Regions from separate parts of the Arthrobacter sp. NPDC092385 genome, predicted to be linked through region 1. Evidence: predicted binding sites of a transcription regulator. Region 1 holds the regulator's gene; the other holds the start of a gene.
The links. Region 1 encodes LexA, which represses DNA repair genes until DNA is damaged. Its sites were predicted from a motif close to TCGAACANNTGTTCGA; they were not measured.
Positions count from the first base shown of each region.

Region 2: the regulator LexA is predicted to act here: its motif matches at 5,874-5,889, upstream of ACIQCY_RS12145 (DUF222 domain-containing protein).

Region 1 covers NZ_JBIVQL010000004.1:231,122-241,979, forward strand. The annotation lists gene recA (recombinase RecA) at 1-113, shown strand, start outside; gene ACIQCY_RS07445 (regulatory protein RecX) at 647-1,123, shown strand; gene miaB (tRNA (N6-isopentenyl adenosine(37)-C2)-methylthiotransferase MiaB) at 1,177-2,715, shown strand; gene miaA (tRNA (adenosine(37)-N6)-dimethylallyltransferase MiaA) at 2,712-3,623, shown strand; gene dapF (diaminopimelate epimerase) at 3,628-4,581, shown strand; gene ACIQCY_RS07465 (class I SAM-dependent methyltransferase) at 4,603-5,211, opposite strand; gene hflX (GTPase HflX) at 5,333-6,916, shown strand; gene ACIQCY_RS07475 (ATP-dependent DNA helicase) at 6,909-8,987, shown strand; gene lexA (transcriptional repressor LexA) at 9,106-9,819, opposite strand; gene ACIQCY_RS07485 (LysM peptidoglycan-binding domain-containing protein) at 10,201-10,641, shown strand; gene ACIQCY_RS07490 (histidinol-phosphate transaminase) at 10,759-10,858, shown strand, end outside.
Region 2 covers NZ_JBIVQL010000008.1:161,275-172,132, reverse strand. The annotation lists gene ACIQCY_RS12165 (hypothetical protein) at 1-352, opposite strand, end outside; gene ACIQCY_RS12160 (hypothetical protein) at 352-531, opposite strand; gene ACIQCY_RS12155 (hotdog fold thioesterase) at 750-1,238, opposite strand; gene polA (DNA polymerase I) at 1,258-4,071, shown strand; gene ACIQCY_RS12145 (DUF222 domain-containing protein) at 4,068-5,861, opposite strand; gene ACIQCY_RS12140 (GNAT family N-acetyltransferase) at 6,052-7,353, shown strand; gene rpsA (30S ribosomal protein S1) at 7,614-9,086, shown strand; gene ACIQCY_RS12130 (class I SAM-dependent methyltransferase) at 9,237-10,376, opposite strand; gene ACIQCY_RS12125 (hypothetical protein) at 10,414-10,824, opposite strand; gene ACIQCY_RS12120 (GAF and ANTAR domain-containing protein) at 10,835-10,858, opposite strand, start outside.

The DNA of each region.
Region 1 (10,858 bases):
ACAATCCTGATCTGGCCGATGAGCTGGAGCAGAAGATCAGGGTCAAGCTGGGCATCGGAGTGCAGGCTGAAGAGCCGGAAGCTCCCAAGCTCAAGGCCGTCAGCGGCGAGTAGCCCGCGTGTCATCGGATACCGGGCCGGAGCCGGTCGGATGGGGAACCTCGTTCGGCCGGTTCGGTTCGGACAGTTCGGCTGATGCCGCCGGCTCCCAGAAGTCGGCCCGGGGGCCGGCCGCGAAGCGACAGGGACTGACCCGGTCCGCTTCGTCATCGTTCGGTGATCGCCGTGCGAGCGGAGCGGGGTGGGGTTCTCCCCCCACTCCTGGCCGTCGCCGGAGAGCTTCGGGACGCCCGCCTGCGGATGATCCCTTCGGTCCGGTCGTCGGGTCGCCCGCCGACGGCGCTGATGACCCCGACGGCGTCTCGGGCGACTCCCTTCGCCAGGCCTCCCGGCGGGAATCGACCTCGGGCGGCAGGTCCGGGGGCGGGCGGTCCGCGCGCAGCAGGACAGGTGAGGGCACCGCGGGCGGGTCCCGCGCACGGCAGCGCTCCGGCGGACGCAGAGGGTCCCTGCCGGCGGAGTCCCCGTCCGACGGTGCGGGGCCGGAGGGAGCGGAGCAGCACAGGAGCGATGAGGAATGGGCGTCCTTGGCGCGCTCGGTCCTGCTGCGGCAACTGGCTCTCGGCGCACGGAGCAGGCACCAGCTCGACCGGAAGCTCGCCGAGCGGGATGTCCCACCGGCGGTGGCCTCGGCACTCCTGGACCGTTTCGAGGAAGTGCAGCTGATCGACGACGCCGAGTTCGCGCGGATGTGGGTGCGTACCCGCACTGCCGCGAAGTCCCTGTCGCGGTCCTCCATCCGGCGTGAGCTCTCCGAGAAGGGCATCGACGCGGAGCTCGCGGAGAGTGCCCTCCTCCAGATCTCCGACGAGGACGAGCACGACCAGGCGCGCGACGTCGTCCGCCGGAAGCTCCGGAGCGGAGCCGACCTCTCGGATCGTGCAGCGCGGGACAAGGAGGTGCGCCGGCTCGTCGGCGTGCTCGCCCGCAAGGGATACAGCCCCGGAGCTGCCTTCTCCATCGTGAAGGACGTCCTCGCGGATGCCGGGGGGTCCGATGGCTAGGGCCGGCGATTGTGGACGTCCATGCCGCCGGTCGTAGGCTTGGAAGCGTGAGCATGACACTTCCCGTCTCCTCGGATGAGACCACCGGCGCCGAGGGCGCCGGTTCCGCCGACCGGCGCACCTACGAGGTGCGCACCTTCGGCTGCCAGATGAACGTGCACGATTCCGAGCGCATCTCCGGACTGCTCGAGGGTGCCGGCCTCGCGCGCGTCGAGGGCGGCCAGGCGGACGTCGTCGTCTTCAACACCTGCGCCGTCCGCGAGAATGCGGACAACAAGCTGTACGGAAACCTCGGGATCCTCAAGGCGGTCAAGGAAGCACGCCCCGGCATGCAGATCGCGGTCGGCGGTTGCCTCGCGCAGAAGGACAGGGAGACCATCCTCAAGAAGGCGCCCTGGGTGGACGCCGTCTTCGGGACGCACAACATCGGCGCCCTGCCGGCCCTGCTGCAGCGGGCGCGCCACAACCAGGACGCGCAGCTCGAGATCCTCGAATCCCTCGACGTCTTCCCCTCGACACTGCCGACCAGGCGCGAGTCCGTCTACGCCGGCTGGGTCTCCATCTCCGTCGGCTGCAACAACACCTGCACTTTCTGCATTGTGCCCTCGCTCCGCGGCAAGGAGCGGGATCGCAGGCCGGGGGAGATCCTCGCCGAGATCGAGGCACTCGTGGCCGACGGCGCCGTAGAGGTCACGCTCCTCGGACAGAACGTCAATTCGTACGGTGTGGAGTTCGGGGACCGGGGGGCCTTCGCCAAGTTGCTGCGGGCCTGCGGGTCCATCGAGGGCGTCGAACGGGTGCGCTTCACCAGCCCCCACCCGGCAGCCTTCACCGATGATGTCATCGAGGCGATGGCCGAGACGCCGAACGTGATGCCCCAGCTGCACATGCCCCTCCAATCGGGTTCGGACCGCGTGCTGAAGGCGATGCGCCGCTCGTACCGCTCCACCCGCTTCCTGGGTATCCTCGAGCGCGTCCGGGACCGCATGCCCCATGCCGCCATCTCGACCGACATCATCGTCGGGTTCCCGGGCGAGACCGAGGAGGACTTCCAGGCCACGCTCGACGTCGTCGCGGAGTCCCGGTTCGCCACGGCCTTCACCTTCCAGTACTCCCGCCGTCCCGGTACGCCCGCTGCGGACCTGCCCGACCAGCTGCCCAAGGCCGTCGTGCAGGAGCGCTTCGAGCGGCTGACCGCCCTCCAGGACCGCATCGCGCGCGAGGAGAACGCCCGCCAGGTCGGCAGGCTCGTCGAGGTCCTCGTGACCGACCAGCAGGGCCGGAAGGGCGGCGAGACCCACCGGCTGACGGGCCGCGCGCGCGACCAGCGCCTCGTCCACTTCACCGTCCCGGACGGCGCCGACGTCCCGCGGCCGGGCGACTTCGTGACGCTGCCCGTCACGGAGGCGGCGTCGTTCCACCTGCTCTCCGATCCGGCGCTCCACGAGTACGCGCTGCGCCGCTCGCGCGCCGGCGACGCGTGGGACAGGAGCCAGGCGGACTCGTGCGGCGTCCCGGTTGCGACGGAGGGTGGTCCCCGCGCCGTATCCCTCGGCATGCCGGCACTGCCCGTGCGGGGAAGCGCCCTTTGACCCTTCCCGTCGTCGCGGTCGTCGGGCCCACAGGATCGGGCAAGTCCGAGCTCGGCATCGCGCTGGCGCACCGCCTGGGTGGGGAGGTCGTCAACGCCGACGCCCTGCAGTTCTACCGGGGCATGGACATCGGCACGGCCAAGCTGTCCGTGGAGGAGCGGCAGGGCGTCGAGCACCATCTCCTCGACATCCTCGACGTCACCGAGGAAGCCAGCGTCGCGGCCTACCAGGCGGAGGTCCGAAGGATCATCGACGGGATCCGGGATCGGGGACGCGTGCCCATCGTCGTCGGCGGCTCCGGCCTGTACGTGCGGGCGGCGCTCGACCGGCTGGAGTTCCCGCCCACGGATCCGGCCGTCCGGGCCCGCCTCGAGTCCGAGCTCTCCGCCGAGGGCAGCGCGACCTTCCGGGAGCGTCTGCGCGCCGTCGATCCCGCGTCGGCCGAGAGGATCGACGACGACCGCCGGCTCATCAGGGCGCGGGAGGTGTACGAGATCAGCGGGCGCCCGTTCAGCGCCTTCATGCCGCGCCGCGAGTACCAACGGGCCACCGTGCAGATCGGTCTCGCCGTGGACCGCGAGATCCTGCGCGAGAGGCTCGCCGAGCGCGTGCACGCGATGGTCCGGGACGGCCTGGGGGCGGAGGTCGAGCGCCTTGCGGCCGTCGGGATCAGGGATGGCCGCACGGCGTCCCGGGCGCTCGGCTACGGGCAGTTCCTCCAGGTCCTCGATGGTTCCCTGACGGAGGCGGAGGCCGTCGAGGAGACCATCGCCGCGACGCGGCGCTTCGCCAAGCGCCAGCTGACCTGGTTCCGGGGCGATCCGCGCGTGGCGTGGACGGATTGGCGGGCGCCTGGGCTGACGGAACGGGCGGTCGAGCTCGTCCGGCGGCACGGGGACATATCCTAGGACGGTGACCGTCCTCCCTGCCGACACCGCCGTGCCCGCCGTCGAGCCCTCGGGCCTGACCTTCACGAAGGGCCACGGCACGGGCAACGACTTCGTCCTGACGCTCGACCCCGAGGGCACCGGCCCCATCGACGCCGCCTTCGTCTCCGCCCTGTGCGACCGCCACCGCGGCATCGGGGCCGACGGGTACATCCGCGCCGTGCGCTCGTCGACGCTTCCCGAAGGCCGCGCCCTCCTGCAGTCCGAGCCGGCCGCCGAATGGTTCATGGACTACCGCAACGGCGACGGGTCGGTGTCGGAGATGTGCGGCAACGGCGTGCGGGTCTTCGCGCACTTCCTCCTCGCCCGGTCCGTCGCCGAGCTGCCCGAGGGCGGCGAGCTGGCCATCGGCACGCGCGCCGGTGTCAAGCGCGTGACCCGGTCCGGCGACGGCTACGCGGTGGACATGGGGCCCTGGGAGTTCATCTTCCCGGAGGCTGCCGTGGCGCGCGGGATGGATTCCCTCGTCGCCATCGGCGGCCTCGACGTCGACCGCCCCGCGCTGTCCGTGAGCATGGGTAATCCGCACACCGTCGTCGCGCTTGCCGAGCACGCCGAACTCGAACGGACGGAACTGCACCGCGCACCGGCCGTGCAGCCGCTGCCACCCGCGGGAACCAACGTCGAACTCGTGGTCCCGTCCGAACCGCTCGTGGGGGACGACGGCGTCGGGCGCCTCACGATGCGCGTCCACGAACGGGGAGTCGGGGAGACGCAGTCCTGCGGTACCGGGGCGTGCGCCGCGGCCGCGGCCACGAGGTTCTGGGCAGGCCGGGACGCGCCCTCCCGGTGGCTCGTGACCGTTCCCGGTGGCGTCGTCGGAGTGACTTTCTTCGATGGGCCCGAGGGCCGCGAGCACGTGCAGCTCAGCGGGCCGGCCGTCCTCGTGGCGGACGGCATGCTGCTGCCCGCGGGCTGACGGACGCGGGACGGCCCCGGCTCAGCCTGCCCGGTGCACCTCGAGGATGCGGAACGACTTGGAGGTCTCCGCCCGCCGGACGCCGAATCCCTCCGGCAGTTCCTCCGCGAGCCAGCGCTGCAGCGAGTCGGCCCCCAGGTTCTTCTGGACCACGAGCCACGCGCGTCCTCCCGGGGCGAGGCGTGGCAGCCAGCGGAGCAGCAGGGCGTGCAGTTCCTGCTTGCCGATGCGGATGGGCGGATTCGACCAGATGGTGTCGAACTCGAGTTCCTCGTCGACGGCGTCGGGGAGACCGGCGGTGACGTTGCCCAGCCCCAGCCGCGCCGCGTTCTCCGTGGTCAGTGCGATGCACCGCTCGTTCACGTCGACGGCGTACACCTCGGCACCGGGGGACAGCAGCGCCATCGTGAGGGCGATCGGCCCCCAGCCACAGCCGATGTCCAGCAGGCGCTGCCCCTCGGGACGGGGCACGGTGTCGAGGAGGATCGCCGTGCCCTTGTCGACGCCGTCGGGACTGAACAGGCCGGACGACGTCACGAGCTCCCGGGATGCGCCGGCCAGGACGACGGAGAGTGGCCGGCGGGTGTCCGGTCCGGCCGGCTGGGCGCTGAAATAGTGCTGTGGATCCATGGAGGAAAGCCTAGTGGCACCGTCGAAGCACCCAGGGCAAGGCGGTTTTCGCGCTGGGAGAATACGCCGCTGCGCGTCCGTGGTCGGCCGTAGAATTGACGGACATCCATTGAGGGAGACTATGACCACGAACAACGGACATTCCACCGGAGCCGACATGGGCCCGGAGGAGATCCAAGCCGTCATCGACCGGATCCTCGCCAGCGACGAAGCTGCCGTGGCGAAGGCGAAGAACGGGACGACGAAGCCGGAGGCGACCGCCGCGCCGATCGACAGGACCTGGCGATCACGCGCCCTGGCCCTGTCGCAGGATGAGCAACCATCCGAGTCGGACGGCGACCAGCAGGACCTGTCCGAGCGTCGGGCCCTCCGCCGTGTCGCTGGGCTGTCCACCGAGCTCGAGGACGTCACCGAGGTCGAATACCGGCAGCTGAGGCTGGAGCGGGTCGTCCTCGCCGGACTGTGGAGCGAAGGAACGGCGCAGGACGCCGAGAACTCGCTCCAGGAGCTGGCGGCCCTCGCGGAGACCGCCGGATCCGAGGTGCTCGACGGTATCGTCCAGCGCCGCCTCAAGCCCGACCCCGCGACGTTCCTCGGCTCGGGCAAGGCCCAGGAGCTCAAGGAGATCGTCCAGGCGACCGGCGCGGACACGGTGATCGTCGACAGCGAGCTGTCGCCGTCGCAGCGCCGTGGCCTGGAGGACATCGTCAAGGTCAAGGTCATCGACCGTACGGCCCTGATCCTCGACATCTTCGCCCAGCATGCCAAGAGCCGTGAGGGCAAGGCCCAGGTCGAACTCGCACAGCTCGAGTACCTGCTCCCGCGCCTGAGGGGCTGGGGCGAGTCCATGTCCCGCCAGGCCGGTGGCCAGGTCGGAAGCGCCGGCGCCGGTATGGGTTCCCGCGGGCCCGGTGAGACGAAGATCGAACTCGACCGACGCAAGATCCGTACCCGGATGGCCAAACTGCGCCGCGAGATCGCCGGCATGAAGCCCGCTCGCGAGACCAAGCGGTCCAACCGACGGCGCAACCAGGTGCCCTCGGTCGCCATCGCCGGCTACACGAACGCCGGCAAGTCGTCCCTGCTGAACCGGCTCACGGACGCCGGCGTGCTCGTCGAGAACGCCCTGTTCGCCACCCTCGATCCGACGGTCCGCAAGGCCGAGACACCGGACGGGATCGGCTACACGCTGGCGGACACGGTCGGATTCGTCCGTTCCCTGCCCACGCAGCTGGTCGAGGCGTTCCGGTCGACGCTGGAAGAGGTGGCCGACTCCGACCTGATCCTGCACGTCGTCGACGCGTCCCATCCGGATCCGGAGGGACAGATCGCGGCGGTACGCACCGTGCTGACCGAGGTGGACGCCCGCAAGGTGCCCGAGATCATCGTGCTGAACAAGGCCGACGCCGCCGATCCGTTCGTCATCGAGCGCCTGAGGCAGCGCGAACCCAGGTCGGTCGTCGTCTCCGCCCGCACCGGAGCTGGGCTGACCGAACTCCGTCAGCTGATCAGCACGAACATCCCACGCCCCGGCGTGAAGCTGGACATCCTGGTGCCCTACGAGCGGGGCGAGGTCCTCAGCCGCCTCCATGAAGAGGACGTGGAGATCCTCGGCATGGAGCACGTCGACGACGGGACGCGCCTCGAAGTGATGGTCCGGGAGGGCCTGGCAGCCGAGCTGGAGCCCTACGTCCGCAATGACTGACAGCCCGCGGTCCGGCGCCGCCGTCGCGGCGCCGGGCGCGGCGCGCTCCTCCGCAGAGGCCCGGCAGGCCCTCGACCTGCTCGACACCGCCGTGGGGGCGATGGGCGGGGAGATGCGCGCCGGCCAGCACGAGATGGTGCGCCAGGTCAGCGAGGCCATCCGCACGGGCGACCACCTCCTCGTCCAGGCCGGTACGGGAACGGGCAAGTCCCTCGCGTACCTGGTCCCACTGATCGCCCATGCCATGGACAGTGACCGCCCGTCGGTCGTCTCGACCGCGACGCTCGCCCTGCAGGCGCAGATCGTCGGCCGGGACCTGCCGCGCCTCCTCGATGCCGTCCGGCCGGCGCTGGCACGGCCTGTCGACGTCGCGCTCCTCAAGGGCCGCTCGAACTACGTCTGCCTCCACAAGACCGGAGGCGGCTTCCCCGAGGAGGACGCCCCCGACACCCTCTTCAGCCTCGGCGAGGACGCCGCGCCGCATCCTGCTCCGGCGTCGGGCGGTGCGCCCGCATCGGCGCTCGGCCGGGAGGTTGTGAGGCTCCGGGAGTGGGCGGAGGAGACGACGACGGGCGACCGGGACGACCTCGTCCCGGGCGTGAGCGACCGCGCGTGGCGCCAGGTGTCCGTGTCCAGCATGGAATGCCTCGGTGCTGCCCGCTGCCCCGTGGCCCAGGAGTGCTTCAGCGAGAGGGCTCGCGCCGCCGCCGCGGACGCGGACATCATCATCACCAACCACGCGATGCTCGCGATCAGTGCCTTCGAGGGCCTCGCCGTGCTGCCCGAGTACGACGTGGTGGTCATCGACGAGGCGCACGAACTCCACGACCGCGTCACGGGGGCCGTGTCGGGCCAGCTGTCGGCCTCGATGGTGAGCGCCGCGGCCACGGCGCTGCGGCGTCACGCGTCGATCGGCACCGCGGCCCTCGATACCGCCGCGGCGGCCTTCGAGTCGGCATCAGAACTCCTGTCCTCCGGACTGCTGCCGGGCGGCCTGCCGGACGACGTCGAGCAGTCGCTCTCCCAGGTCCGCGACGCGGCGCGCGCTGCGCTCTCCGACACGAAGACGGAGGGCAAGTCGGAGGCCGACGTGGACGGCGGCCGGCAGGTCGCCCGGTCCCGCGTGACCCTGGTCTTCGAGCTCGCGGAGCGGATCCTGGCGGCCTCGGACCTGAACGAGGTGGTCTGGGCATCCCGCCCCAGTACCTTCACGCCCGGCTCGGGGTACGAGCAGCCGGACGAGAGCTCACCCGCGACGCTGAACGTGGCTCCGCTCTCCGTCGCCGGGCGCCTGCGGGAAGGACTGTTCGAGGACCACACGGTGATCCTGACCTCGGCGACGCTCGCGATCGGCTCCGAGTTCGGACCGGTCGCGGGATCGCTGGGCCTCAGCGGTCCCGGCGCGCCCGCGTGGACCGGCGTCGACGTGGGGAGTCCCTTCGACTACCCCCGGCAGGGGGTCCTGTACGTGGCGAAGGACCTTCCGAAGCCCGAGCGCGGCACCTCCGACGCGCAGCTGGCGGAGCTCCTGACGCTGCTCACGGCCTCCCGCGGGGGAGCGCTCGGCCTGTTCTCGTCCAAGCGGGCCGCCGAGGAGGCGGCGGAGGCGCTGCGCCCGAAGGTCGACTTCGAGATCCTGTGCCAGGGGGACTCGTCCCTCAGTGCGCTCGTGACCCGGTTCGCGGACGAGCCGGACACGTGCCTTTTCGGCACCATGTCGCTGTGGCAGGGGGTGGACGTGCCGGGCTCGTCCTGCCGACTCGTGGTCATCGACCGCATCCCGTTCCCGCGGCCGGACGATCCGCTGATGACGGCGCGGACCAGGGCCGTGGCCCGGAACGGCGGCAACGGCTTCATGAGCGTCTCGGCGACGCACGCCGCGGTGCGGCTGGCGCAGGGCGCCGGTCGCCTCATCCGCGCTGCAGGGGACAGGGGGGTGGTGGCCGTCCTGGACAGCCGCCTCGCCAACGCCCGGTACGGCGGGTTCCTCCGGGCGGCGCTCCCGCCGTTCTGGGCGACGACGGACCGCGAGACGGTCACCGGCATCCTGGAGCGGCTTTCGGGACGCTGATGCGCCCGCCGGGCGGGCATGCACTCCGCCGGGCGCGTCGCGATCGACGGTCGGCTGCGCTCGGCGCACCGCCGTCGCCCCGGTCGGCCGTCCGGCCGTCGAACCCGTAAGGGACGCGCTACAGGGCGCGCATCACCGAGACGACCTTGCCCATGATGCTGGCGTGGTCGCCGAGGATCGGCTCGTAGCGCGTGTTCTGCGGCAGGAGCCATGTGTGGCCGTCCCGCTGCCGGAAGGTCTTGACGGTCGCCTCGTCATCGAGCAGCGCCGCCACGATGTCACCGTTCTGTGCACTCTGCTGCTTGCGGACGACGACCCAGTCACCGTCGCAGATCGCGGCATCCACCATGGAATCCCCGGAGACCCTCAGCATGAACAGCTCGCCATGGCCCACGAGCTGCCGTGGCAGGGGCATGACGTCCTCGACGACCTGGTCGGCGAGGATGGGCCCGCCCGCGGCGATCCGTCCCACGAGCGGCACCAGGGCGGTGTCGACGGCGATCTGGTGTTCCCCGGGCTTCCGGTCCGACGACGAGCCGGCCGCATCCGCCGACTGCTCGGAGGCAAGCGTCAGTGGCAGCAGTACCTCCATGGCCCGGGGGCGCTTCGGATCGCGCCGCAGGTAGCCGAGCCGCTCGAGCTGTGACAACTGGTGGGTCACGCTCGACAGGCTCGCAAGCCCCACGGTGTCACCGATCTCCCGCATGGAGGGCGGATACCCCTTGTCGGCGATCGAGCGCTGGATCGTCTCGAGGATCGTCAGCTGGCGGGCGGTCAGGCCCTTGGACACGGAGCGTCCGCGCGGACGTCCGCGGCCCGCGGAGATGGGCACGGCATCGGCCGGACCGGCGGCGGTGTTCGATTCCTGCCGGACTGCCGGGGTTGGTTCCGCCACTGGTGTGCCTTTCGCCTGGGACGTCGATCCCGTCGTGTCCGCCGATCGGCTCCCGGTGGACCGGAAGCCGATATGTCAGTGGCGGGTGGTTGTCTGGAGCACATCGACGGTTCGCCTGCCGCTGGGGAGCGGCTTCCACCGGTGATGCACTCTCCTGCTCACGCTAGGACAGTCCGGGGCAGTTATCAAACATATGTTCGAGCGAGTCTCGACAACGGTCGTTCGTAGGTGCTAGAAATAGGCAGACACGAATTAGAACGTATGTTCGAAAAAGGCTCCAGGCCTGCATCGGACATTCGAAGGGAAAGAGGATACGCAATGGCTGAAGCACTGCACGGCAGCACGGCGCTGTGGGCGCTCACGCCCGCTCGGTCCGGGGCGACCCTTCGGAGCGTCCCCGCCCTCCCGCAGGCCACCGCACCGTCGGGGGACGGGCAGCGGAGCACCCAGCGCCCCCTGACCCTCACCCGGCGGGGCAGGCTGCTGCTGGTCGGTCTCCCGATCGCCCTGGGTGTGGCCGCGCTGATCCTCCTCGGCGCATTCCTGACCTCCCAGGCGCAGGCGGGCGAGTCCGCGCCGACGACCTCGCAGACGCTCGAGGTGAGCATCGCCGCGGGAGAGTCGCTGTGGGACCTCGCGGTCCGGTACGCCCCGGAGCGGGACCCGCGCGACGTCGTCGCGGAGATGGTCGAACTCAACAACCTGGGCACCTCCATCGTCCAGGCGGGGCAGCGTATCTCGGTACCCGCCGAGGGATAGGCGTCCACCTCGTCGACCACGGGAGCAATCTGCCGGTCGGTTCGCGATCCGCCCGGGGGACGGCGCCCGTATTCGCTGGTATTCGCCGCTGAAGTCCGCATCCCTTAAACTGGAGGAGTGCCATCCTCCGTCGACGCCCTTGCGAACCTTCCCCTGCGTGATGACCTCGTGGGACTCCACCCGTATGGTGCCCCGCAACTGGATGTGCCCATCCTGC
Region 2 (10,858 bases), on a different contig from region 1:
CTCCGGCGCCGGTGGCGTTCTCCAGGGTCTGGTCGAAGGCGAGGCGGATGACCGTGTGGGCGGCCGTGGCGGAGCCACCCCGGATACCCGTCACGGACCAGATACCCCGCAGGGCACCGAGGGTTGCTCCGGTCAGCCAGTGCATTGCATGGTTCCACGCGGGGTAGTGCGCCGAATTGCTCGTGGGCCGGCCGCACAGCAGCCGGAGTGTCCGCGCGGGGATGTGCGAGTCGGGGCGGTGCGTCAGGCGCTGCTCCACGAGCTCGCCGACGGTCATCGCGGCCGTACCCAGCAGGCCGGCCGCCACGCCCCGCAGCGCGGCCCGTGCCAGGACGGACCGGCGTCCCGTCACTAGTTGTCCTCCCCGCGCGCGTCATCGTCGAGATCGGTGTCGATCCCGTTGTTGTCGTCGTAGTTGCCGGTGTCTGTCCCGGAATTGTCGCTGTCCTTGTTGCCGAGGTCGCAACCGCCGAGGAAGAGTGCACTCGCGGCGAGGAAGGCGGCGATGGACTTGAGTTTCTTGTCGGCCATGGGAGGCTCCATCCTTCGGGTGCCGGTCAAGGACGACGGTCCCGCCGTCCTTGATCCACGGTAGGCAGGGCGCAGGAGAGCAGGCAACCAGCGGCGCTCCGTTTGGCCGGCTTGCAATCCGGGTTGCCGTTCCTATCGGGGCAGGACACCGCAGCGCTGCAGGAGCCGGTCCAGGCGATGGCGGGGCTGTTCGTCGAACCGTGCGCCCGTGCCCGGTCTCAGGTGCGGGAGTCGCGAATCAGGTTGGTGATGCGTGCGGTCGACAGACGCCGTCCCTGTTCGTCCGTCATGACCACTTCATGCGTGGTCAGGGTCCGGCCGAGGTGGATGGCGGTCGCGGTGCCGGTCACCAGTCCGGAGTCCGCGCTGCGGTGGTGCGTCGCACCCACTTCGATGCCGACGGCCTGCCGTCCCGGCCCTGCATGAAGCCCGGCCGCGAAGGACCCGAGGGTCTCGGCGAGCACCACGTGCGCTCCGCCGTGCAGGATGCCCGCCACTTGCTGGTTGCCCTCGACCGGCATGGTCGCGACCATGCGCTCCGCACTCATCTCCTGGAACACGATGCCCATCTTGACCGTCAGTGCGCCCACGCCGTACCGGCCCAGCCAGCCGTGCATCTCCGCGGGAACGCCGGCGGCGACGAGTTCCGCGAGCCGCTCCTCGGAGGGTTCCTGGACGGCGTCGGGCTGGGTGCGGTTGTCTGTCATGGCAACTAGGCTGGCACCTGTGAGTGAAACAACCAAACCTGCTGCAACCCTGACCATGGCGCCGCCCGCCGAGAGCACCGCCGACGGCACCGCCGAGGGCGCCGAGGCCCCCGCCGGGGGACAGGCACCGGCCCGCCGCAGTGACGGCTCACGCAACAGGCTCCTCGTCATCGACGGGCATTCGATGGCCTTCCGGGCCTTCTACGCGCTGCCCCCCGAGAACTTCTCCACCGATACCGGCCAGCACACCAACGCGGTCTACGGCTTCACCGCGATGCTCATCAACCTCATCAAGGACCAGAAGCCGAGCCACGTCGCGGTGGCCTTCGACCTCGACACCCCCACCTTCCGCTCCGAGGAGTACACGGAGTACAAGGGCGGCCGTTCCAAGACACCCGAGGAGTTCCACGGCCAGGTGGACCTGATCATCAAGGTCATGGAGGCCATGCGCATCCCCACCATCTCGCTGGACGGCTACGAGGCGGACGACATCCTGGCCACGCTCGCGTACCAGGCGGCGGCGTCGGACTGGGACGTGCAGGTGGTCAGTGGCGACCGCGACGCCTTCCAGCTCGTGAACGATCGCGTGACCGTGCTGTATCCGAAGCAGGGCGTGACCAACATCCCGCAGATGGATGCGCAGGCCATCGAGGAGAAGTACTTCGTCCCGCCACACCAGTACTCGGACCTCGCGGCGCTCGTCGGCGAGAGTGCCGACAACCTGCCGGGCGTCCCGGGCGTAGGCCCGAAGACGGCGGCGAAGTGGATCAAGCAGTACGGCGGCCTCGAGGGCATCCTGGAGAACCTCGACAAGATCGGCGGCAAGGTCGGTGACTCCCTTCGGGCCCACATCGAGGACGTGAAGCGGAACCGTCGGCTGAATCGCCTCCTCACCGATCTGGACCTCCCGGTGGACCTCGACGCGATGGTCTCCCAGCACCCGGACCGCCCGGCCGTCGAGGACCTCTTCGACTCGCTGCAGTTCAACACTCTGCGCAAGCGACTGTTCGATCTCTTCGGCGAGGAGGAGACCGAGGACGAGGGCGATGAGCAGAGTGCACCGTCGCACGTCGTGCTCGAGGACGCGGCCGCGCTCACGCGGTGGTTCAGGGCGACGAACCAGGCGCAGGCGTCGGTGGCCCTGGCTACCGAGACGACGGCGGGAGCCACCGATGTCGTCGGGATCGCCGTCGTCACCAGCCTCCACGCGGCGTTCATCGAGCTCGAGCCCCTCGACGCGGAGGCCGAGAAGGTCCTCGGGGACTGGCTGGCGGATACCGACGCGCCGAAGATCGTCCACGACTTCAAGGCGGTGTTCAAACTCCTGTCCGCCCGGGGCTTCCTGCTGGCCGGCGAGATCGATGACACCGCCATCTCGGGCTACCTCATCCAGCCCGACCGCCGCAGCTATGACCTCGCCGACCTCGCCCAGTACCACCTGCGCCTGTCCATCACGGCGTCCGCCAATGATTCGTCCGGGCAGCAGGCACTCGACCTCGGCGGCAACGATGTGGCATCGCCCGCCGTCGTGGCGGCCTACGCGGCACTGCGCCTCAGCGAGCACTTCGCCGGCCAGCTCGTGGAGCGGGGCGCCAACCAGTTGCTCGGGGGGCTGGAACTGCCGCTCGCCGAAGTGCTCGCCCGCATGGAGCTCACGGGCGTGGCCGTCTCGGTGGACGGCCTGGACAGGCTCCTCGACGACTTCTCGAAGACGATCAGCACGGCCGGGTCCGAGGCGTACCGGATCATCGGCAAGGAGATCAACCTCGGCTCGCCCAAGCAGTTGCAGACCGTGCTGTTCGACGAACTCGAACTGCCGAAGACGAAGAAGATCAAGACGGGCTATTCCACCGACGCGGATGCGCTCACCGACCTCATCACCAAGACCGGACACCCCTTCCTCGAGCAACTCCTCGCATACCGCGATGCCACCAAGCTGCGCCAGACCGTCGAGGGGCTCCGGAAGGCCGTCGGCGACGACGGACGCATCCACACGACGTACCTGCAGACGGTCGCCGCGACCGGCCGCCTGTCCTCGACGAACCCGAACCTGCAGAACATCCCCGTCCGCTCGGACGAGGGCAGGCGCATCCGCGAGGTGTTCGTCGTCGGACAGGGCCGGAACGGCGAGAAGTACGAGAGCTTGATGACCGCCGACTACTCCCAGATCGAGATGCGCATCATGGCGCACCTGTCCGGCGACGAAGGGCTCATCTCGGCGTTCCAGGAGGGCGAGGACCTCCACCGCTTCGTCGGCTCGCACATCTTCGGTGTCGCGCCGGAAGAAGTCACGAACGCGATGCGCTCGAAGGTCAAGGCGATGTCCTACGGGCTGGTCTACGGCCTCAGCTCGTTCGGGCTCTCGAAGCAGCTCAACATCTCGGTCGATGAGGCACGCACCCTCATGCGCGACTATTTCGAGCGTTTCGGGGCCGTCCGCGACTACCTGCGCGGGATCGTGGAGCAAGCCCGGAAAGACGGCTTCACCTCGACCATCGAGGGGCGACGGCGCTACCTGCCGGACCTCTCCAGCGACAACCGGCAGCTGCGGGAGATGGCCGAGCGGGCTGCCCTCAACGCACCGATCCAGGGCTCGGCTGCGGACATCATCAAGAAGGCGATGCTCGGCGTCGACGATGCGCTCACGCGTCGCGGACTGGCATCGCGCATGCTGCTGCAGGTTCACGACGAACTGGTCCTCGAAGTGGCCGAGGGCGAATCCGACGAGGTCGAGGCCCTGGTCCGGGAGCAGATGGGCAGTGCGGCCGATCTCTCGGTGCCGCTTGATGTCTCGGTCGGTACGGGAGCCAGCTGGCACGACGCCGCCCACTAAGGGTGCCGCCGTTGTGCGGAGTGTGTTCCGGTGAAGGTTGGTGTCGGTGGTCGGGGCCGGTTGTGGGGTGCTTCGTTGTGGGCTGGTTGGTCGTGGGGTGGTTGGTTGTGGGGTAGTTGGTTGTGGATGGTTCGTCCGGTCTGCCAGTAGGTGTTGGTTCGGGTGGTGCCGGCCCGGCCGGGGTGTCCGGGTGCGTGGAACCAGGGGATGCCTTGTCGGGGTTCGACGGTCCAGGTGCCCTGGTGGATGAGGTGGTGGTGTCGTGAGCACAGCAGGACGCCGTTGCCGATGCTGGTCGAGCCGCCCCGGGACCAGGGGTCCGTGTGGTGGGCTTCGCACCAGCTGGCCGGGATGGAGCAGTCCGGGAAGGCACACCCCTTGTCCCTGGCTACCAGTGCCCGGCGCAGGTGCGCCGGGAAGAGGCGTTGGGCGCGTCCGACGTCGAGGACCTGCCCGGCACCGCCCAGGACCACCGGGATGATGTCCGCGTCGCAGGCCAGTTTCCGGATGGTCCTGGCGCTGGGTTGTTCGGAGAAGACGGCGTGTCCTGGCCGGTGGGTGTCCCCGGCGAGGTCCTTGTAGTCGATCGTCACCATCACCTGGGGTCGGTGGCCGCCGGTGGCGGGAAGAGCCGCCGAGGACAGGGCGATCCGGCAGGCCGCGACGAGTCCCTCGAGCAGCGCCTGCGCCCTCGTGGCCCCGCCCGAACCGCTCAGAAGACCCGCACCCACACCCGGACCCGCGCCGGATGCTGATGCTGATGCTGATGCTGATGCTGATGCTGATTCTGATTCTTCGACTGTCGCTGGTCCCGTCCGGGCAGCACCGGTGGCGCCGGGGCTTGTGGCAGCGTTGGGCGCACCGGTGGCGCCGGTCTGGTTGGGGGTGGCGCCGGTTTGGTTGGGGTTGACGCGGGGGTTGGCGGTGGTGTTCATGACGGTGGCGAGGTGTTCGAACTGTTCGTCGGTCGCGCCGATCTCCAGGACGTGCAGTCCGTGGCGGCGGCCCTTGAGGAAGACTCCCTGCCGTGCGCGGAGCACGGTGTCCGTGGGTTCCTGCCCGTCCTGATCGAGCACTGCTTCCCAGCGGTGCGCCAGGACCCGCAGGATGTCCTCGTCGGACTCCACGGCCTGCCGGGTGAGGTGGCCCTCCATCGATTCGGCCTGCTCCGGGGTCGCGAAGGAATGCACCCGCTGCAGGGCCTGGGAGATGATCGTCGCGGCCCGACCGCTGACCAGGCACGCCTCCATGGCCGCCCCCAGGGTCCCGAGCCGGGCAGGGATGACGGCGCCGGTCGGGGACATCCCGGGGAGCAGCACCTCGGCAAGACCCAGCCGCCGTCTGGCCTCGGTACGACTGATACCCAGGGTCGCGCGCAGAAAGTCCGCGCAATCCCTGGCCCCACCCCCTGCCCGCCCAGCCACCACCGCCCCAGCCACCGCCGACCCAGCCACCGGGGACCCGTCCGACGCCGACCCCCCAGGACCCGGGGACATAGCACCGGTGCCCGAAGAAACGTCCGAGGGAACGTCGTCCGAGGACGCGGTGGCACGGGATGCATGATCTTCGGCCGCCAGGTCGTGTTCCTGGGCCAGGCGGGCGGCCAGGACCTGCAGACGGTCCACGATCCGGGAGGCCCGCTCGACCTCAACGATGACCTGCACCGCTTCCTGCCTCGACAGCACCCGGTGGTGGCCGCCCACGTCCCGGGCACACTCGGCCAGGGCAGCGCACGCCGCGTCCACCGCACGGGGTGCCGGTGCGAAGCGCTCGATCGGGGCGATGGCCATACCCCGATTTTATCGAACACGTGTACTAACCACGAGGGAGACAGGGCATTGTGGAGGACAAGACGACCCCCGTCGTCCACATACGAACCCGGCAGGAAACCACCCGAAGCGCCGGCGTCGCGCCCCTCCGGCGGCCGCGCCCTGATGGCGACCCTGGTCCCCGCCGGACAGCCCCGGCTAGTGTGGTGAGGTGAGCGACAACACCGCACCGGACCTGCACACCGAGATCTTCACCCCTGGCGTCGACGAGGACGCCACGGCGGACGGCCGCTTCACGAAGTGGCTCGATGCCGAGGGCATCGGATTCCACGAGGGGACGTTCGATCCCGAGGACATCCCGAAGTTCCTCGAGGCGTACCAGACGGACCAGCGCGTCCTGTGGGGCGTCCACGACCGCGCCCAGCCCGCCGAAGCCCTCGGCGCAGACCACCCGGTGGCCACCTACGGCACCATGGTGCATCCGCTCAACGTCGGGGCCGGGCAGATCGACGCCCACCAGATCACGGCGGTCACCGTACGGTCGAGCCACCGGCGCAACGGCATCCTGCGCTCCATGATGACGAGGGATCTCGCCGAGGCCGCGGCACGAGGGCTTCCGCTGGCCATCCTGACTGCGTCGGAGGCCACGATCTACGGGCGCTTCGGGTTCGGCTGCGCCACGTTCACGCAGGCCATCGAGGTGGATGTCAGGGAGCGGTTCGAGGTGACGGCACCGAGAACGGGAACCACGACCCTCGTCGCCCGGGAGCACGCCGTGCGCCTCGCCCAGGAGATCTTCGCCGGTTTCCACGCCGTGACCTTCGGCTCGGTCGACCGGCAGTACGCCTACCCGCGCCGCGCTTCGGGCGAGTGGGGCAGGGAACGCCCTGTCGAGGACCGCGGAGTGCGGATGGCGGTGCACTACGACGCCGCAGGAACACCGGCGGGGTATGTGTCCTACCGCTTCGCGGGCTGGGAGACCACGCCCTACACCATGAAGATCGTGGACCTCGTGGCGACCACACCCTCTGCCTACCTCGAACTCTGGCGCTACCTCGGATCGCTCGACCTCGTGCAGGTGGTCACCTGGGACGAGGCGCGGCGGGACGATGCACTGCCCTGGTCGCTCCGCGACCGGCGCTGCTACAGCGTCAAGGGCACCGACGACGTCCTCTGGGTCCGCCTGCTCGACGTGCCGGCCGCGCTCCGTCGACGGTCCTACCGGGGCAGCGGGAGCATCGTCCTGGAAGTGCTGGACACCCTCGGGATCGCAGGCGGCTCCTACGCCCTGACCGTCGTCGACGGCGTGGCGCAGGTCGAGCACGTGGACGCTGCGGCCGCACCGGACGTGACGCTCACCGTGAACTCGCTCGGGTCGCTCTACCTCGGGGGAGTCCAGGCTTCCACGCTCGCCGCGGCCGGTGGACTGACGGCCCACGCGGACGACGCCGTCGAGCTGCTCGACACGCTGTTCGGGCTCCCGCGGGAACCGTACTGCATCACGCATTTCTGAGCGCCACGGACCATGTTACGAGGGGACCACCTGCTTTGACGGTGTTGGACCCCGGGGCTAGACTAGACAGGCGCGTAGTGCGCTTTGGGGGGTTCCGGTGCAGACCGGCGGCCCCCAGGGTGCGGTACCACTCCTGAATCTTCCGAGGTTCTTTCCATTTCGTCCACATCCGGACATCGGAAACCGCTCCCGGCCCAGCTGGAATCGCGGTGTCCGTCATGACCGGAGCAAGTAATCATCCACAACGGAGCCCCAACTACATGACCATCACCACCACCGAGAAGCAAGGTGCCCCCGTCGTCGCCATCAACGACATCGGCACCGCTGAGGACTTCCTCGCAGCGATCGACGCCACCATCAAGTACTTCAACGACGGAGATCTCGTCGAGGGTACGGTCGTCAAGGTCGACCGCGACGAGGTCCTGCTCGACATCGGTTACAAGACCGAGGGTGTCATTCCTTCCCGCGAGCTTTCCATCAAGCACGACGTCGATCCCGGAGACGTCGTCTCCGTGGGCGATCAGGTCGAGGCTCTGGTTCTCACCAAGGAAGACAAAGAAGGCCGACTGATCCTCTCCAAGAAGCGTGCTCAGTACGAGCGCGCCTGGGGCGACATCGAGAAGGTCAAGGAAGAAGACGGCGTCGTCACCGGTACCGTCATCGAGGTCGTCAAGGGTGGCCTCATCCTGGACATCGGCCTGCGCGGGTTCCTGCCTGCGTCCCTCGTCGAGATGCGTCGCGTCCGCGACCTGGCTCCGTACATCGGCCAGCAGATCGAAGCGAAGATCATCGAGCTCGACAAGAACCGCAACAACGTCGTGCTGTCGCGTCGTGCGTGGCTCGAGCAGACCCAGTCCGAGGTGCGCTCCACGTTCCTCAACAAGCTCGAGAAGGGCCAGGTCCGTCCGGGCGTCGTCTCCTCGATCGTCAACTTCGGTGCGTTCGTGGACCTCGGCGGCGTCGACGGCCTCGTGCACGTCTCGGAGCTCTCCTGGAAGCACATCGACCACCCCTCCGAGGTCGTCGAGGTCGGACAGGAAGTCACCGTGGAGGTCCTCGAGGTCGATCTCGACCGCGAGCGTGTCTCCCTGTCGCTGAAGGCCACCCAGGAAGATCCCTGGCAGACCTTCGCCCGTACGCACGCCCTGGGCCAGGTTGTCCCCGGCAAGGTCACGAAGCTCGTTCCCTTCGGCGCGTTCGTCCGCGTCGAGGACGGCATCGAAGGCCTCGTGCACATCTCGGAGCTCGCTGTCCGCCACGTGGAACTGGCCGAGCAGGTCGTCTCCGTGGGTGACGAGCTCTTCGTCAAGGTCATCGACATCGACCTCGAGCGCCGTCGCATCTCCCTCAGCCTCAAGCAGGCCAACGAGGGCGTCGACGCCGACAGCACCGAGTTCGATCCGGCTCTGTACGGTATGGCTGCCGAGTACGACGAAGAGGGCAACTACAAGTACCCCGAGGGCTTCGACCCCGAGTCGAACGAATGGCTCGAGGGCTACGAGACGCAGCGCGCTGCGTGGGAGGCCCAGTACGCGGAGGCCCAGTCCCGCTGGGAGTCCCACAAGAAGCAGGTCGTGCAGCACGCGTCCGACGACGCCGCGGCAGCGAACGAGCCCGTCGAGTCGAACTCCACGAGCTACTCCTCGGAGCCCGTCGCCGCCGATACCGGATCCGGCACGCTTGCCTCCGATGAGGCACTCGCAGCACTCCGGGAGAAGCTGACCGGAGCGTAAGCTACCGCGTCCCAGCTGAACCGCAGAAGGCCCCCGTCCACCGGACGGGGGCCTTCTTGTTCGATCCGCGAAGGATCCGATCGGAGACGGATCTGATCGAAGACGGAGCGCCGGCAGGGCGGCGCTCTTCGACTCGGATCGGCGCTGCGCCTACCGCCGCGTGGACCGCGTGACGGTGAAGCGGGGGGAGCGATCGAGCTGCACCGTCGGCCCGATGGTCCGTTCGAGCACCGACCGGTAGCGGAGGTGGCTGTTCCAGACCGTCCAGAGCTCCCCGCCGGGCTCGAGGACGCGCGCGCAGGCGTCGAACAGCCGGTGGGCGATACCGGCGTGGACGGTGCTGCCCATGTGGAACGGCGGATTGAGGACGATCACGCCGGCCGAGCGATCGGGAAGGCCCGACAGGGCGTCGTCCCTGCCCACCCTGATCCGGTCCGCGACGCCGTTCGCGTGTGCCGTCGCGGCCGTGGAGGCGACGGCCGACGCGGACTGGTCGGTCGCGTACACCCTCCGCCGCGGATCGCTGAGCGTGAGGTACGCGGAGATCGTGCCGTTGCCGCACCCCAGGTCGATGATTTCGCGTCCCCCGTCGGAACGCGCCTCAGCCATCCCCCGGAGGTGGGGGAGCAGCATCCGCGTTCCGGGATCCAGGGAAGTGCCGCCGAAGGTGGCACCGTAGGCGCGCAGTTCGAGCGGTCGGTCGAGCCCGACGTCGTACCTGGCGCTCCGCGGGAAGGCAGGGACGGTGCCCATGCGCGGATTGCCCGCGATGAGCACGCGTGACTTCTGCCGGGCAAGGCCCGCGGTGACGTCGGCGAAGTAGCGTCCGAGCACCTCGTTCATCGACAGGGACATGTGCTTGACCCTGCCCGCGGCCAGCACCCGGACGTCCGGCCGCCCGTACGAGGCGATGGTCCAGGCGATCTCGTCGAGTTCGTCGAGGGATCGGGGTAGTCGCAGCAGGACGGTGGTGACGCCGTCGAGCAGGTTGGGATCGAGGGGGACGGACCGGTAGGCGCCGTCGAGCCCCTGCTCGGCGGCATTCGCGGCGAGTGCCTGCTCGTGGACGAGACCATCCTGGAAGGCGCGGATGTCCTGCCGGCCCGAGAGGTGTGCGGCGCCGAGCGTGAGCGCGCCGTAGGAGTCGTTGACGGTCGCGACGGCGCCGGCAGAACGGAGACGCTCCGCTGCCGTATCGAGGAGCAGCCGGTCGGCAGCATCCACGGCGACCAGTTCCGGTGCCTCGACGTCGGGACGGCGGCGCAGGAGGTCGAGGGAGAACGGGCTCATCCCATCCATCCTAGGTGGCGCTGCGGTTCGACGGCGGTCAGGGAGGGGTGATGCCGGAGCCGGATTCGTTGCCGTCCGGGTCGGTGTCCGCGCCCGGCCCGCGGTCGAAGAGCCAGTCGAGTGCGGTTGTATCCGGACTGCCCGCCGCTTCCCGGGGCATCACCGCTTTCTCCGGCTCCTCGTCCTCCCCGGCGGGATCCGTGCTGTAGGGGGCCCGCGGAGGCGGAGGCAGCCGGTCGATCAGCTCGTTCGCAGCGTGCGCCAGGAGGTCGCGCTGGAGCGGTGGGAGCGTGAAGGACCCGTGGAGGTACGCTTCGACTTCGTACTCGCCCGCATCGCCGCCCAGGCCGAAGTAGTGCAGCCACAATTCACTGGCATCGATCTGGGCATGGCGGATCGCCCGAAGGAGGTTGACCCGCTGATATTCGTGATCTGGACGGTTCTCCACGGGCAACGCCTTAGTGCGAGCTACCGGCAGTGCC